DNA from 2 places in the Streptomyces yongxingensis genome. Region 1 is predicted to be linked to the other one. Evidence: riboswitches for the same ligand, from Rfam matches in the RefSeq annotation. Region 1 holds a riboswitch; the other holds the start of a gene.
The links. Region 1 has a riboswitch for cobalamin ahead of ACZ6TD_RS39130 (CbtB domain-containing protein). Riboswitches for the same ligand answer to the same signal wherever they lie in the genome.
Positions count from the first base shown of each region.

Region 2: linked by a shared signal. The riboswitch ahead of ACZ6TD_RS35380 (cobalamin biosynthesis protein) and the one ahead of ACZ6TD_RS39130 (CbtB domain-containing protein) in region 1 are both predicted to bind cobalamin.

Region 1 is NZ_CM145717.1:9,114,901-9,121,848, forward strand. It holds gene ACZ6TD_RS39115 (6-phospho-beta-glucosidase) at 1-1,199, shown strand, start outside; gene ACZ6TD_RS39120 (alpha-mannosidase) at 1,397-4,528, shown strand; gene ACZ6TD_RS39125 (cobalamin-binding protein) at 4,627-5,553, opposite strand; cobalamin riboswitch at 5,636-5,770, shown strand; gene ACZ6TD_RS39130 (CbtB domain-containing protein) at 5,827-6,048, shown strand; gene ACZ6TD_RS39135 (CbtA family protein) at 6,070-6,837, shown strand.
Region 2 is NZ_CM145717.1:8,240,216-8,247,163, forward strand. It holds gene ACZ6TD_RS35375 (cobyric acid synthase) at 33-1,637, opposite strand; gene ACZ6TD_RS35380 (cobalamin biosynthesis protein) at 1,634-2,617, opposite strand; cobalamin riboswitch at 2,764-2,980, opposite strand; gene ACZ6TD_RS35385 (hypothetical protein) at 3,123-3,374, opposite strand; gene ACZ6TD_RS35390 (inorganic phosphate transporter) at 3,388-4,644, opposite strand; gene ACZ6TD_RS35395 (class II aldolase/adducin family protein) at 4,995-5,681, shown strand; gene ACZ6TD_RS35400 (alpha/beta hydrolase) at 5,776-6,903, shown strand.

The sequences.
Region 1 (6,948 bases):
CCGAGCAGGCCGCGGACCATCCGGACGCACCGACCGTGACCGTCACCACGGACCTGGACGAGGCGCTCAAGGGTGCCGACTTCGTGTTCTCCGCGATCCGCGTCGGCGGCCTGGAGGGGCGGGCGGCCGATGAGCGGGTGGCGCTGGCCGAGGGCGTGCTGGGGCAGGAGACGGTCGGCGCCGGTGGCATCGCGTACGGGCTGCGCACCCTGCCGGTGGTGGACCACATCGCCCGGCGGGTGGCCGCGCTGGCCCCGGACGCCTGGTTCATCAACTTCACCAACCCGGCCGGTCTCGTCACCGAGGCCATGTCCCGCCACCTGGGCGACCGGGTGATCGGCATCTGTGACTCGCCCGTGGGCCTGGGCCGCCGGGTGGCCCGCGCGCTCGGTGCCGAGCGTCCGCGGGACGCGTGGATCGACTATGTGGGGCTGAACCATCTGGGCTGGCTGCGCGGGCTGTACTTCGACGGCCGCGACCAGTTGCCGCGGCTGCTCGCCGACCAGGAGCTGCTGGGCTCTTTCGAAGAGGGCAAGCTCTTCGGCCCGGAGTGGATCCAGTCGCTGGGCGCCGTCCCCAACGAGTATCTGCACTACTACTACTTCAACCGCGAGGCGGTGACGGCGTACCGGGAGGCGCGGCAGACCCGCGGCGCCTTCCTGTGCCAGCAGCAGGCCCGGTTCTACGACTCCCTGCGCGACCCGGCCGCGCCCGCGCTGAGGACGTGGGACGACACCCGGGCCGAGCGCGAGGCCACGTACATGGCGGAGAACCGCGAGGCGGCGGGCGCGGGGGAGCGGGACGAGGAGTCCCTGACCGAGTCCGGCGGCTACGAGAAGGTGGCCCTGGCCCTGATGCGGGCCATCGCCCGCGACGAGCGCACGACGCTGATCCTCAACGTGCGCAACCGCACCACACTGTCCGCCCTGGACGAGGACGCGGTCATCGAGGTCCCCTGTCTGGTCGACGGCAACGGCGCCCACCCGGTGGCCGTTTCCCCGCTCCCCGCACACGCCACCGGCCTGGTCTGCTCGGTCAAGGCGGTGGAGCGCGAGGCCCTCGCGGCGGCCGCCTCCCGCTCCCGCGCCGCGGCCGTCAAGGCGTTCGCCCTGCACCCCCTCATCGATTCGGTGGAGGTGGCCCGCCGCCTGGTGGACGCCTACCGCCAGGCACATCCCGGGCTCGCGTACCTCACCTGAGCGGTCCGCTGAAAGTGTCGCGATGCGTCGTCGGCCGACTGCGGCGCCGTCGTGGCTGGTCGCGCCCACGCGGCGGAGCCGCACATCGACACAGACCCGCGCCCCTTCGGGGCGCTTCCCGAACCGTAGCGATCCCCGAGCAACGCGGCCGCGGCCGACCCCATGCCGTCAACCCCCACCCCCGAAAAGAGTTCCCCGTGCACGATGAACGCCGCCGGATCGAGGAGCGCGTCGCGCGCATTCACGACCAGCGCATCAAGCCCGCCGTCTACTCCGCCACCACCCCGCTGACCGTCGAAGCCTGGCAGGCCCCCGGCGAGCCGGTGCCCTTCGCCGAGGCCGCGCGGGCCCCGTACGAGCCGTTCGCGATGGACACGCCCTGGGGTCCGCCGTGGGGCACCACCTGGTTCCGCATGCGCGGACGGGTGCCCGCGGAGTGGGCGGGCAAGCGCGTCGAGACGGTGGTCGACCTCGGCTTCGTCGGCGACTGGCCCGGCAACCAGGCCGAGGCCCTCGTCCATCTGCCGGACGGCCGGCCCCTGAAGGCCGTCAACCCGCAGAACCAGTACGTGCCCGTGGCCCGTGAAGCCGTCGGTGGCGAGGAGATCCACTACCTGGTGGAGGCCGCCTCCAACCCGGACATCCTGGCCGACGACTTCATCGGCCCCACCCCGCTCGGCGACCGGCTCACCGCGGGCGACAAGCCGCTGTACACCTTCCGGCGCGCCGACCTCGCCGTCCTCGACGAGGAGGTCTGGCACCTCTCCCTGGACGTACAGGTCCTGCGCGAGCTGATGCTGGAGCTGGACGTCCACGATCCGCGCCGGCACGAGATCATGACCTGTCTGGACCGGGCCCTGGACGCCCTGGACCTGGACGACCTCTCCGGCACCGCCGCCGACGCCCGCGCCGTGCTGAGGACGGCGCTGGACCGGCCCGCGCACGCCAGCGCGCACATCATGTCGGCGGTCGGCCACGCGCACATCGACTCGGCGTGGCTGTGGCCGATCCGGGAGACCAAGCGCAAGACGTCCCGCACCTTCTCCAACGTCACCGCGCTGGCGGAGGAGTACGAGGAGTTCGTCTTCGCCTGCTCGCAGGCCCAGCAGTACGCCTGGGTGCGCGACCACTACCCGCAGGTGTGGGCCCGTATCCAGCAGGCCGTCAGACGCGGCCAGTGGGCGCCGGTCGGTGGCATGTGGGTGGAGTCGGACGGCAACCTCCCCGGCGGTGAGGCGATAGCCCGGCAACTGGTCCACGGCAAGCGCTTCTTCATCGAGCACTTCGGCATCGAGACCAAGGGCGTGTGGCTGCCGGACTCCTTCGGCTACAACGCGGCCTACCCGCAACTGGCGAAGCTCGCCGGCAACGAGTGGTTCCTCACCCAGAAGCTCTCGTGGAACCAGACCAACAAGCTTCCCCACCACTCCTTCTGGTGGGAGGGCATCGACGGCACCCGCATCTTCACCCACTTCCCGCCGGTGGACACCTACAACGCCGAGTTCTCCGGCAAGGAGATGGCGCACGCGGTGCGCAACTACCAGGACAAGGGCGTGGGCACCCGCTCGCTCGCCCCGTTCGGGCACGGCGACGGCGGTGGCGGCCCCACCCGCGAGATGATGGAGCGCGCCCGCCGCCTCGCCGACCTGGAGGGCTCGGCGAGGGTGAGGATCGAGCACCCGGACGTGTTCTTCGCGGAGGCGAGCGAGGAGGTCCCGAAGGACCAGGTGTGGTCCGGGGAGCTGTATCTGGAGCTGCACCGCGCCACGTACACCTCACAGGCCCGCACCAAGCAGGGCAATCGGCGCAGCGAACACCTGCTGCGCGAGGCCGAGTTGTGGGCCACGACGGCCGCGCTGCACGCGCCGGACTACCGCTATCCGCTGCCGGAGCTGGACCGGCTGTGGAAGACGGTGCTGCTGCACCAGTTCCACGACATCCTGCCCGGGTCGTCGATCGCCTGGGTGCACCGCGAGGCCGAGGCCGAGTACGCGCGGGTGGCGGCGGAGGTGCGGCAGCTCACCGAGCGGGCGCTCGATGCCCTGGCCGCGACCGGTGACGGGTCGGCCGCCGTGTTCAACACCAGCCCTCGCGACCGCGCCGAGGTCGTCACGGTGCCGGCGGAGGTCGCCGCAAAGGGGCAGGGGCTGACGGACGGGCAGCGGCTCGCGGACGGTTCGGTGGCCGTGTGGACGCGGGTCCCGGCGAACGGCAGCGCGCCGCTCGTCCCGCGCGGGACGCCCCCGCGTCCGGTCACCGTCGACGGCCGGGTGCTGGACAACGGCCTGGTGCGGGTGGAGCTCGCGGACGACGGCACCATCGCGTCCGTACGCGACCTGGCGGCCGACCGCGAGGTGCTCGCGCCGGACGCGGCGGGCAACCTGCTCCGCCTCCACAGCGACCTGCCCAACTACTGGGACGCCTGGGACATCGACAAGCACTACCGGAACCGCTACACGGACCTCACCGACGCCGAGTCCATCACGGTGGCCGAGGACGGCCCGCTGCTGGGGGCGCTGCGCGTGGAGCGCGCCTTCGGCAAGGGCTCGCGGATCGCGCAGACCATCGTGGTCCGGGCGGGCAGCCGTCGTGTCGACATCGAGACGGAGATCGACTGGCACGAGGCGGAGAAGATCCTCAAGGCCGCCTTCCCGGTCGATGTGCGGGCCGACCACTCCCGCGCCGAGATCCAGTTCGGCCATGTGCAGCGCCCCACCCACACCAACACGAGCTGGGAGGCGGCCCGTTTCGAGGTGTACGGCCACCGCTGGGTGCACATCGGGGAGCCGGGCTACGGGGTCGCGGTGCTCAACGACGCCACCTACGGCCACGACGTCTCGCGCACCACACGGGAGTCGGACGGCGGGACGACCACGACGGTCCGCCTCTCCCTGGTGCGCGCGCCGCGCGTGCCCGACCCGGAAGCCGACCAGGGCAAGCACCGCTTCACCTACGCGCTGCTGCCGGGCGCGACGGTCGAGGACGCCATCGCGGAGGGGTACGCGCTGAACCTGCCGCTGCGCGTCGGCGCCGCGACCCCGGCGGCCCCCGTGATCACCAGCGACCATCCGGCGGTGACCGTCGAGGCGGTCAAGCTGGCCGACGACGGATCGGGCGATGTGGTGGTGCGGCTGTACGAGTCGCTGGGCGGCCGGGCGCGGGCGGTGCTGCGCACGGGATTCCCGCTCGGCCGGGCCCAGGTCACGGACCTGCTGGAGCGTCCGTCGGCCGAGCGGCCCGCGGAGGTCTCGGCGCTCGGTGCGGGCCAACTGGCCGTGGCGCTAAGGCCGTTCCAGATCCTCACCGTGCGGCTGACCCCCGCCGGCTGAGGTCAGGGGACCCGGTCCGCCGCGGGCGGCGGGGCAGCGGGGTCACCGCCGGGGCCGGGACGGCGGCGAGGACGAGCCAGGGTGCGGCGGACGGCAGGTCAGGACGACCGGTCCGGGAACGGGAGAGCCTCGGCCGCCGTCACCTCGTCCCCGGCCCGTACGCCGTGCAGGACGTGGGCCAGCACCTCGGCTCCGCGCACCACGCGCGGGCCGGGGCGGTTGAAGTAGGCCGGGCCGTCCAGCACCCAGACACTCCCGGCCCGTACGGCGGGGAGGTCGGTCCAGCCCGGCAGGCGGGTGAGCAGGTCCGTCTCCCGCAGGGTCCGCTCGGGCGGGAAGCCGCACGGCAGGACCAGCACCACCTCCGGCCGGGCGGCGCGCACCGCCTCCCAGGTCATCGGGCTGGTGTGCTGACCGGACGCGGCGAGCAGCGGTTCGCCTCCGGCGGTGGCGATCTGGTCGGGGACCCAGTGTCCGGCGGGCCACAGCGGGTCGAGCCATTCGATCGCCACGACCCGCGGCCGGGCCCGGCCCGCCACCGCCCGACGGATCCGGTCGAGGCGGTCGCGCAGCTCGGCCCGGCGCCGCTCGGCGCGCTCGCGCACGCCGAGCAGCTCGCCCACTGTCACCAGGCAGTCCAGCACATCGTCGAGCGTGCGCGGATCCAGGCTGAGGACGCGGGTGCCGGCGTCCAGCGCCCGGACGGCCCGGCTCACCTTCCGGTACGACACGGCGCACACCTCGCACAGGTCCTGAGTGAGCACCACATCGGGGCGCACGGCCGCCAGCGCCTCGGTGTCGAGGGTGTAGAGCGACGACCCGGAGTGTGTCGCGCCGCCGACCGCGTCGGAGATCTCCCGGCTGGTGAGGGCGTCCTGGTCGAGGCCGGTGGCGGTCACCACGGGGATGTCCGCCACCGCTTCCGGCGGCCAGTCGCATTCGTGGGTCCGGCCGGCCAAGTGCTCGGCGAGTCCGAGTTCGGCGACGATGTCGGTCGCGGCGGGCAGCAGGGAGACGATGCGCATACCGCGACTGTAGGCGGGTTGTCCGGGACATTGGTGACAGGCGGCGCGTGGCTGCCGGCGTCTCACCAGGTGGGCGGTCTTGGCCAGGCATCCGACACGCGGTACCGTCGGTGCGATATCGACGATGGCCTGACGGAAGCCGGTGGGAATCCGGCACGGTCGCGCCACTGTGAACGAGACGTATCCGAAGGGGACGTCCCGTGAGTCAGACCCGCGGCCATCGTCCTGTGCACCACCGAGATGGGACGCGAACTCCCTTAGGAGGCCACTGTCATGGCGCAGCATGTCGCGCAGCCGACAGCCACCACTCCCGCCCTTCCCGCCACGCTGCCGCTGAAGGCGATAGCTCCCTGGGCCGTCTTCTTCGGCATCCTGATGCTGGTCCTGCTGTACTTCGTCGGCGCCGAGCAGGGCGCCACCGCGGTCGTCTCCGGCGAGGGCGTCCACGAGTGGGTGCATGACGCCCGTCATCTGCTCGGCTTCCCCTGCCACTGACGCGAGGGACGCGGCACGCCCATGAACTCCGCAACAGTAAGAAACCTGCTGGTGCGGGGCATGCTCGCCGGTCTTGGTGCCGGTGTGCTCGCCCTGATCGCCGCCTATTTCCTCGGTGAGCCGAACGTCGACCGCGCGATCGGCTTCGAGGAGGCCCACGCCCCCGCGCACGAGCACGAGCACGAGGTCGAGATCGTCTCCCGCGGTCTTCAGTCCACCGCCGGCCTGGCCACCGGTGTGCTGATCTACGGGATCGCGTTCGGCGGCATCGCCGCCCTCGCCTACTGCGTCGCCCTCGGCCGCGTCGGCCGATTCACCCCGCGGGCCACCGCACTGCTGCTGTCCGGCTGTGCGCTGCTCGCGGTCTATGTCGTGCCGTTCCTGAAGTACCCGGCCAACCCGCCCGCCGTCGGCAACGGCGACACCATCGGCAAGCGGACGACGCTGTACTTCCTGATGATGGTGCTCAGCGTGCTGCTCGCGATCGCCGCCACCATCCTCGGCAAGCGGCTCGCCCCGAAGCTGGGCACCTGGTACGCCACCGTCGCCGCGGTGGCCGCCTTCGCCGTCGTCATCGGGCCGGCGTACGCCTTCCTGCCCGTCGTCAACGAGGTCCCGGCGGACTTCCCGGCCACCGTCCTGTGGCGGTTCCGGCTGTCCGCCCTCGCCATGCAGGTGATCCTGTGGGGTGGCTTCGGTCTCCTCTTCGGCGAACTCGCCGAGCGGATGCTGAACCCCAAGCCCGCGAAGGCCGATGAGAGCCGGGCGATGGCGGCCGCCCCGAACTGACTGACCATGCCGAGACGCACGAGGGCCCGCGGAACCGTCCGGGGGCCCTCTCGCGTGGTGAGGGCACGTCCGATCCCCCGAACCGCGGCCCCGGAGGCACCCGTGCGGGGC
Region 2 (6,948 bases), 870 kb from region 1:
GCGGAGCGGTCCGGTGTGGGGGCGGGGGTTCGTCACGTCATCGCCCCTGGCACCCCCGGGGGGACGAACGGCAGCCCCTCCGGGACGCCCTCCTCGATGAGCCGCAGCAGCGCGTCCGTGTCGGCGTGCTCCTCGATCAGGTCGCCGAGGCGGTCGAGCTGCTCCTCGCGCAGCTCGCCGAAGCGGGTGTCCGGCGCCGGTACGAACGCCCGGCCCGCCGCGGTGGCCACCCGCCGCAGAAACGCCCGCCGGAAGCCGTCGCTCTCCAGCGAGCCGTGCCAGTGCGTGCCCCACACCGAGCCCACCCGGCAGCCGTCCAGGAAGGGCTCCTCGGCCCCGTCCAGCAGCTCGGCGACCCCGTGGTGGATCTCGTAGCCCTCCACCCGCTCGCCGAGCGCCTCGCCCACCGGCCGGGCCAGGGTCTTCTCGGCCGCGAACCGCACCCGCACCGGCAGCAGCCCGAGCCCGGCGACCGTCCCGGCCTTCGACTCGACCTCGTCCTCGATGCGCTCCCCGAGCGCCTGGAAGCCGCCGCAGACGCCCAGCACCGGACGGCCCTCGGCGGCCCGCCGGGCGATCGCGTCGGCCAGCCCGCGCTCACGCAGCCACTCCAGCGCCCTTATGGTGCCCCGGGTGCCCGGCAGCACCACCAGATCGGCGTCGGCCAGCTCCTCGGGCCGGTCCACGAACCGCACGATCACGCCCGGCTCGGCCGCCAGCGCGTCCACGTCCGTGAAGTTGGACATCAGCGGCACGGCGGCCACCGCGATCCGCAGGACGTCCGCGCCGTAAGGAGGCGCCACGACGCTCTCCCGCACCGCGCCGCGCAGCGACACCCGCAGCCCGTCCTCCTCGTCGATCCCCAGTCCGTGGGCGAACGGGAGCACCCCCACGGTCGGGCGCCCGGTGAGGTCGCGCAGCATCTCCAGACCGGGCTCCAGAAGGCTCACATCGCCGCGGAACTTGTTCACCAGATAGGCGGCCACATGCCGTTGGTCCGCCGCGGACAGCAGCGCGGTCGTGCCGAAGAAGGACGCGAAGACGCCACCGCGGTCGATGTCCCCGACCACCACGACCGGAAGCCCGGCGGCGCGCGCCAGCCCCATGTTGACGATGTCGGTGCGGCGCAGATTGATCTCGGCCGGACTGCCCGCGCCCTCGCAGATCACCGCGTCATGGGTGCGCCGCAGCTCCTCCAGGCACTCCGTGACCGTCCCCAGCAGGGCCTCACGCCCCGCGGAGAGCTGCTCGCCGGGCGAGGGGGCTCCGGGCCCGCCGAAGTACCCGCGCGCGCTCAGCTCGCCCACGGGCTTGCCCAGCAGCACCACTTGGCTGCTGCGGTCGCTGCCCGGCTTCAGCAGGACCGGGTTCATCAGCGCGCTCGGCTCGACGCGCGCGGCGGCCGCCTGCATGGCCTGCGCCCGCCCGATCTCCGCCCCCTCCCGGGTGACGAAGGAGTTGAGCGACATGTTCTGCGCCTTGAAGGGCGCCACGCTGACGCCCTTACGGGCGAGCCACCGGCAGATCCCGGCCGTCACCACGCTCTTGCCCGCGTCGGAGGTCGTGCCCGCGACGAGCAGCCCCCCGCCGCGTGCCCCGGAACCGTCCGTGCCGCCCTTACCGTGTATCCCGCTCATCGACCGCCCCTTCCCAAGGCCCGGGGCCGCCCCGTCAACGCACTCAGGACCGGCCGGGCCGCTATGGACACCCCGAGCGCCAGGACGCCGACGCGCCGCGACAGCCGTATCGCCCGCTCGATGTCCGCCGACTCCACCGGCCGCCCGCCGGAGTTGAGCACCGGCCGGTGCTCGACCCGGCCGCCGTACGCGAGGGTGCCGCCCAGCCGGACGCCGAGCGCGCCCGCGAAGGACGCCTCCACCGGGCCCGCGTTGGGGCTCGGATGGCGTCGGCCGTCGCGCCGCCAGGCGCGCCACGCACCGCGCGGATCGGGGCCCGCGAGCGTCGCCAGGGCCGCCGTAAGGCGCGCACCGGGCCAGCCGGCCACATCGTCCAGCCGGGCCGCCGCCCAGCCGAACCGCCGGTGGCGCGGAGACTTGTGGCCCACCATGGCGTCCAGGGTGTTGACGGCGCGGAACCCTATGAGCCCCGGCACGCCGCCCACGGCGCCCCACACCAGCGCGCCCACGACCGCGTCGGAGGTGTTCTCGGCGACCGATTCGACGACCGCGCGGGCGATCTGCGGCCCGTCCAGCCCCTGCGGATCGCGGCCGCACAGATGCGGCAGCCGCTCCCGGGCGACCTCGAGGTCCCCGGCGGCCAGCGCCCCGCCGACGGCCCGTGCCTCACGGCCCAGGCTCGTGCCGCCCAGCACGGCCCAGGTGGCGGCGGCGGTCAGCGCGACCTCCGCGCCACGGCGGCCGCCGCGGCCCCGTACGGCGCGGGTCAGCAGCGCGGCACCGGCGGCCGCGCCGCCCGCGCACAACGCGGTGTGCAGGGCCCCGTAGCCCCGGTGGTCGCGCCACAGCCGGCGCTCGGCGGCCGCGGCGGCGCGCCCGAACGCGGCCACCGGATGGCCGCGGCGCGGATCACCCGTGGCGAGGTCGCCGAGGAAGCCGAGGGCCACGCCGCACGCGAACGAGGCGTGATCGGCACGCATCCGTCAGGCCGCCGTCACGCCTCGGCGCGGCGATACCCGGACAGAAGGGCCGGAGGGTCCGGAAGAGCCGGAGCGGACAGGGAGGGCTGGCGGCGTGGCGATGCCGGGCATGGCGGTATGTCCTCACTCAGGGTCCTCGCCCTGGTTCGACGTGACCGGCGGTGAGAGTCTCCTGGCTCCCGGATCCGCGGCCTTCCCGGTCTTCCAGCCCGCGTACGCGACGAACCGTACGGACGAGCCGTGACCCCATACAGGCGATGGGAAGGTGCTCCCCGGTGACAGTGGCGGGACCGCGCCGGATTCTCACCGGCTTCCTCTCCTGCCGCCGTTTGGCTCGGGAAGTCCACCATGGGCCGCGAATGGCCGTCAACTCGCATATGACCCATGACGCCCGAGTGTGCCGAGCCCCACAGACAACCGCCCCTCACAGGACGGCCACCGGACGGTCGGCGCTGGTCAGCGCCACCATCCGGCGGCCGGTGGGTGGTTCGAGGAAGCGGCGTCCTCAGGCGACGATCAGATAGATGCCGTACGCCACGACCGCCGCGCACACCGCGAAGCAGGCGTACGCGCCGGTGCGCGCGAGCGCGGAAGTGCCCACCGCGCCCCCGGGCACGGTGGCGGCCGTGCCGCCCTGCTCCGGTGCCGCCTTACGGGAGGTGCCGACGATGCCCAGGGTGAAGACGCCCACCATGCCGACCGTCACCGCGAGGCTGACGCCGAAGACCTGGCCGAGTGCCGCCCAGTCGATGCTCATGTTTCCTGGCTCCTTAACGGGTGCTGCTGCTCGCGGCGGCGGGGGTGGGGATCTGCTCGGGCGTGTTCTCCGAGGTGCCGTCCTCGGGGGCGGCGCTCGCCGTACCGGCGGGCGGCGGGGCCACGGACCGCAGGGCGGCCGTGACGGCGCCCACCGGCTCCTGGCTGCCGACCTCGTTGACGTTGGTGTGGTCCACGGGCTTGCGGCGCGACAGCATCCAGATCGCCCCGCAGGCCAGGACGGCGAGCACGGCCACCGCCGTGATTCCCGCGTTCCCCTGGTCGGCCAGGAGCGCGGCGGCGCCCGCCACCAGACCCGCGGCCGGGAGGGTCAGCACCCAGGCGACCACCATGCGGCCCGCGGTCGACCAGCGCACCACGGCGCCCTTACGGCCGACACCCGCGCCCATGACGGCGCCGGAGCAGACCTGGGTGGTGGACAGCGCGAAGCCGATGTGGGAGGAGGCGAGGATGACGGTCGCGGCGCCGGTCTGGGCGGCGAAGCCCTGCGGCGGCTGGATGTCGGTGATGCCCTTGCCCATGGTGCGGATGATGCGCCAGCCGCCCAGGTAGGTGCCGAGCGCGATGGCCAGGCCCGCCGAGACGATGACCCACAGCGGCGGGTCGGAGTCGGGCGCCACCACGTTCCCGGTGACCAGCGCCAGGGTGATCACGCCCATCGTCTTCTGGGCGTCGTTGGTGCCGTGGGCCAGGGAGACCAGGGCGGCCGAGGCGATCTGCCCCGCGCGGTAGCCCTTCGCGGTGTCCTCGGGGGAGCGGTCGCGGCCGAGCCGGTAGGTGAGCCGGGTGGCGGCCAGCGTGGCGATCCCGGCCACGATCGGCGCGGCGACGGCGGGGATCAGGACCTTCATGACGATCGCGTCGCCGTTGACCCCGTCCAGGCCGACGGAGACCACGGTGGCGCCGATCAGACCGCCGAACAGGGCGTGTGACGAACTGGAGGGGAGTCCGGCGAGCCACGTCACCAGATTCCACAGGATCGCGCCGACGAGTCCCGCGAAGATCACTTCTGGCTGGATACCGGATCCCTCGTCGATGATCCCGCCGGAGATGGTCTTGGCCACCTCCACGGACAGGAACGCGCCGACGAGATTGAGGACGGCCGACATCGCCACCGCCACCCTGGGCCCGAGTGCTCCCGTGGAGATGGTGGTGGCCATGGCGTTAGCCGTGTCGTGAAAGCCGTTCGTGAAGTCGAACACCAAGGCCGTGACGATCACGATCCCGATGAGAAGCGTGATGTGTTCCATACACCCGGTCAATCAGTTCGAAGGTCGTTAGTGGCACGGTGAACGTAAGGAAACAGGGTGAACGGGAGATGAACTGAGCAGGGCATCGGGGTGACATGGTTGCGGGATCACCAAGGCCCTGTGAATTCCAGCCTACGTTCCCATGTCGTACGGGAGTTGAGGCGCTATCGAGAGCCGCCGGAGCGGGCCCCGGGACCGGCCACGCGGCCGCCCGCCGTTCCCCCACGTTCACCCGCCCGCGATCGGGTGCCCACGAAGCGCGGCCGTAGTCGCCCGCCGTGCCCGTTCCGGTCCCGCCGCCGCGCGGCCGGCGGCCGCCTGGAAGGATCGGGCCTCGGAGGTGAGGGCAGGTGACCCAGTCGCGATCCACGCGGCAGCCGCAGCCGCGGCTGACCCATCCCCTGCGGCAGGCATGGACGCAGGTGGTGAGTACGGCCCGCAGGACCACCGCCGACGGCCTGGTCGTCGGCACGTCGGGCAATGTCTCGGCCCGGGTCGGCGACACCGTCCTGGTGACCCCGAGCGGCGTCCCCTACGACCGGCTCGGCCCCAGGGACGCCGTCGCCGTCGACCTGGACGGACAGCAGGTCCTCGGCACGCTGAAGCCCACCAGCGAGCTGCCCATGCACCTCGCGATCTACCGGGAGACCGACGCCGGGGCCGTGGTCCACACCCACGCCGTCCACGCCACGGCCGTCTCCACGCTCGTCGACGAGCTCCCCGCGATCCACTACATGACCGCCGCCCTCGGCGGCCCGGTCCGCGTCGCGCCCTACGCGCTCTACGGCACGGACGAACTGGCCGACGCCATGCTCGAGGCGCTGCGCGACCGCAGCGGCTGCCTGCTGCGCAACCACGGCACCGTCGTCCACGGAGCCACCCTGGACCAGGCGTACGACCGCACCGCCCAGCTCGAATGGATGTGCCAGGTCTGGCTCACCGCGGTCTCCGTCCCCGGCCGCACCCCGTCCCTGATCCCGCCGGACGAGATGCGGCGCGCCGCCGAGAAGCTGAGCGGCTACGGCCAGAAGGGCTGAGCCCGCCCGGCACGCCCCCGGACCCCGGCCGGGCGGTCACCCGGCCGGGTACGCCCGCTGGCCGGGGGCTGCCTCCCCGACCACACTGGGAGGGATGCGTCTGCGAACAACGGCGGTCGCGGCCGCCACCACCCTGCTGAGTGTCGGCGTGGCCGCGGTGGCGGCCGGACGGTACGCCACCAGCGCTGCGCTGAAACCGGCCGCCAACCGCCCGCTGCCGAACGAGGCGCCGCTGACCGTCCACGCGACCGCGGCCGGCCAGATCACCCTGACCCGCTCGCTCGCCTCGCTGCGCCCCGGCACCTACGGCCTCACCGGCCGCTCCTGCCACGCCGTCGTCGGCCCCGTCATCGAGGACGCCCCGCACCCCGCCGACTGCGTCGTACGCCGCCTGGAGCGGGTCACCCACGGCGAGCTCACCCCCGGCACCCGGGTGCGGCTGACCCCCCAGGTGCACATCGGCAACCCGCGGGACGCGCTCGGCATCGACCACGCCGACGTGGACGTGCCCGGCGAACTCGGTCCGCTGCCCGCCTGGTTCATCCCGGGCGAACGTTCCACATGGGTGATCACCACCCATGGCCTCGGCACCACCCGTGAGCACCCTATGGTCGTCATGCCCTTCCTGCGGCAGCTGCGGGTGCCGGTGCTCGACCTCGCCTACCGCGGGGACCCCGGCGCCCCGCGCTCCGAGGACGGCATATCCCACCTCGGCGACACCGAGTGGCGCGACCTGGACGCGGCCATCCGCTACGCGGTGGGGTACGGGGCGACCGGGGTCGTGCTGCACGGCTGGTCCATCGGCGCCTCGATGGCCCTCCACGCCGCCGCCAACTCCGCGCTGCGGCACCGCGTCATCGGTCTCGTCCTGGACTCCCCGGTGCTCGACTGGCAGGCCACCCTGCGCGCCCTCGCCGCGGCCCGCGGCATCCCCGCGCCACTGCTCCCGCTCGCCCTGCGCGCCGCCGAGGGGCGCACCGGACTCCACGACAGCAGGCTCCCGGAGGTGGCCGACCCGGAGCGGCTGTCCGTGCCCACGCTCGTCGCCCACGGCCCCGACGACACCCTCGCGCCCTGGCACGTCTCGCGCGAACTCGTCGACCGCCGACGCGATCTGGTGACCCTTCACACGGTGCGGCAGGCCCCGCACGCGGCCATGTGGAACGCGGACCCCGAGGCGTACGAGGAGGCGCTTCGGCGCTTTCTGGTACCGCTCCTGTAGCGCCCGTAAGGCGACCTCCCGCGCCGCCCGACCTCCTGTAGCGCC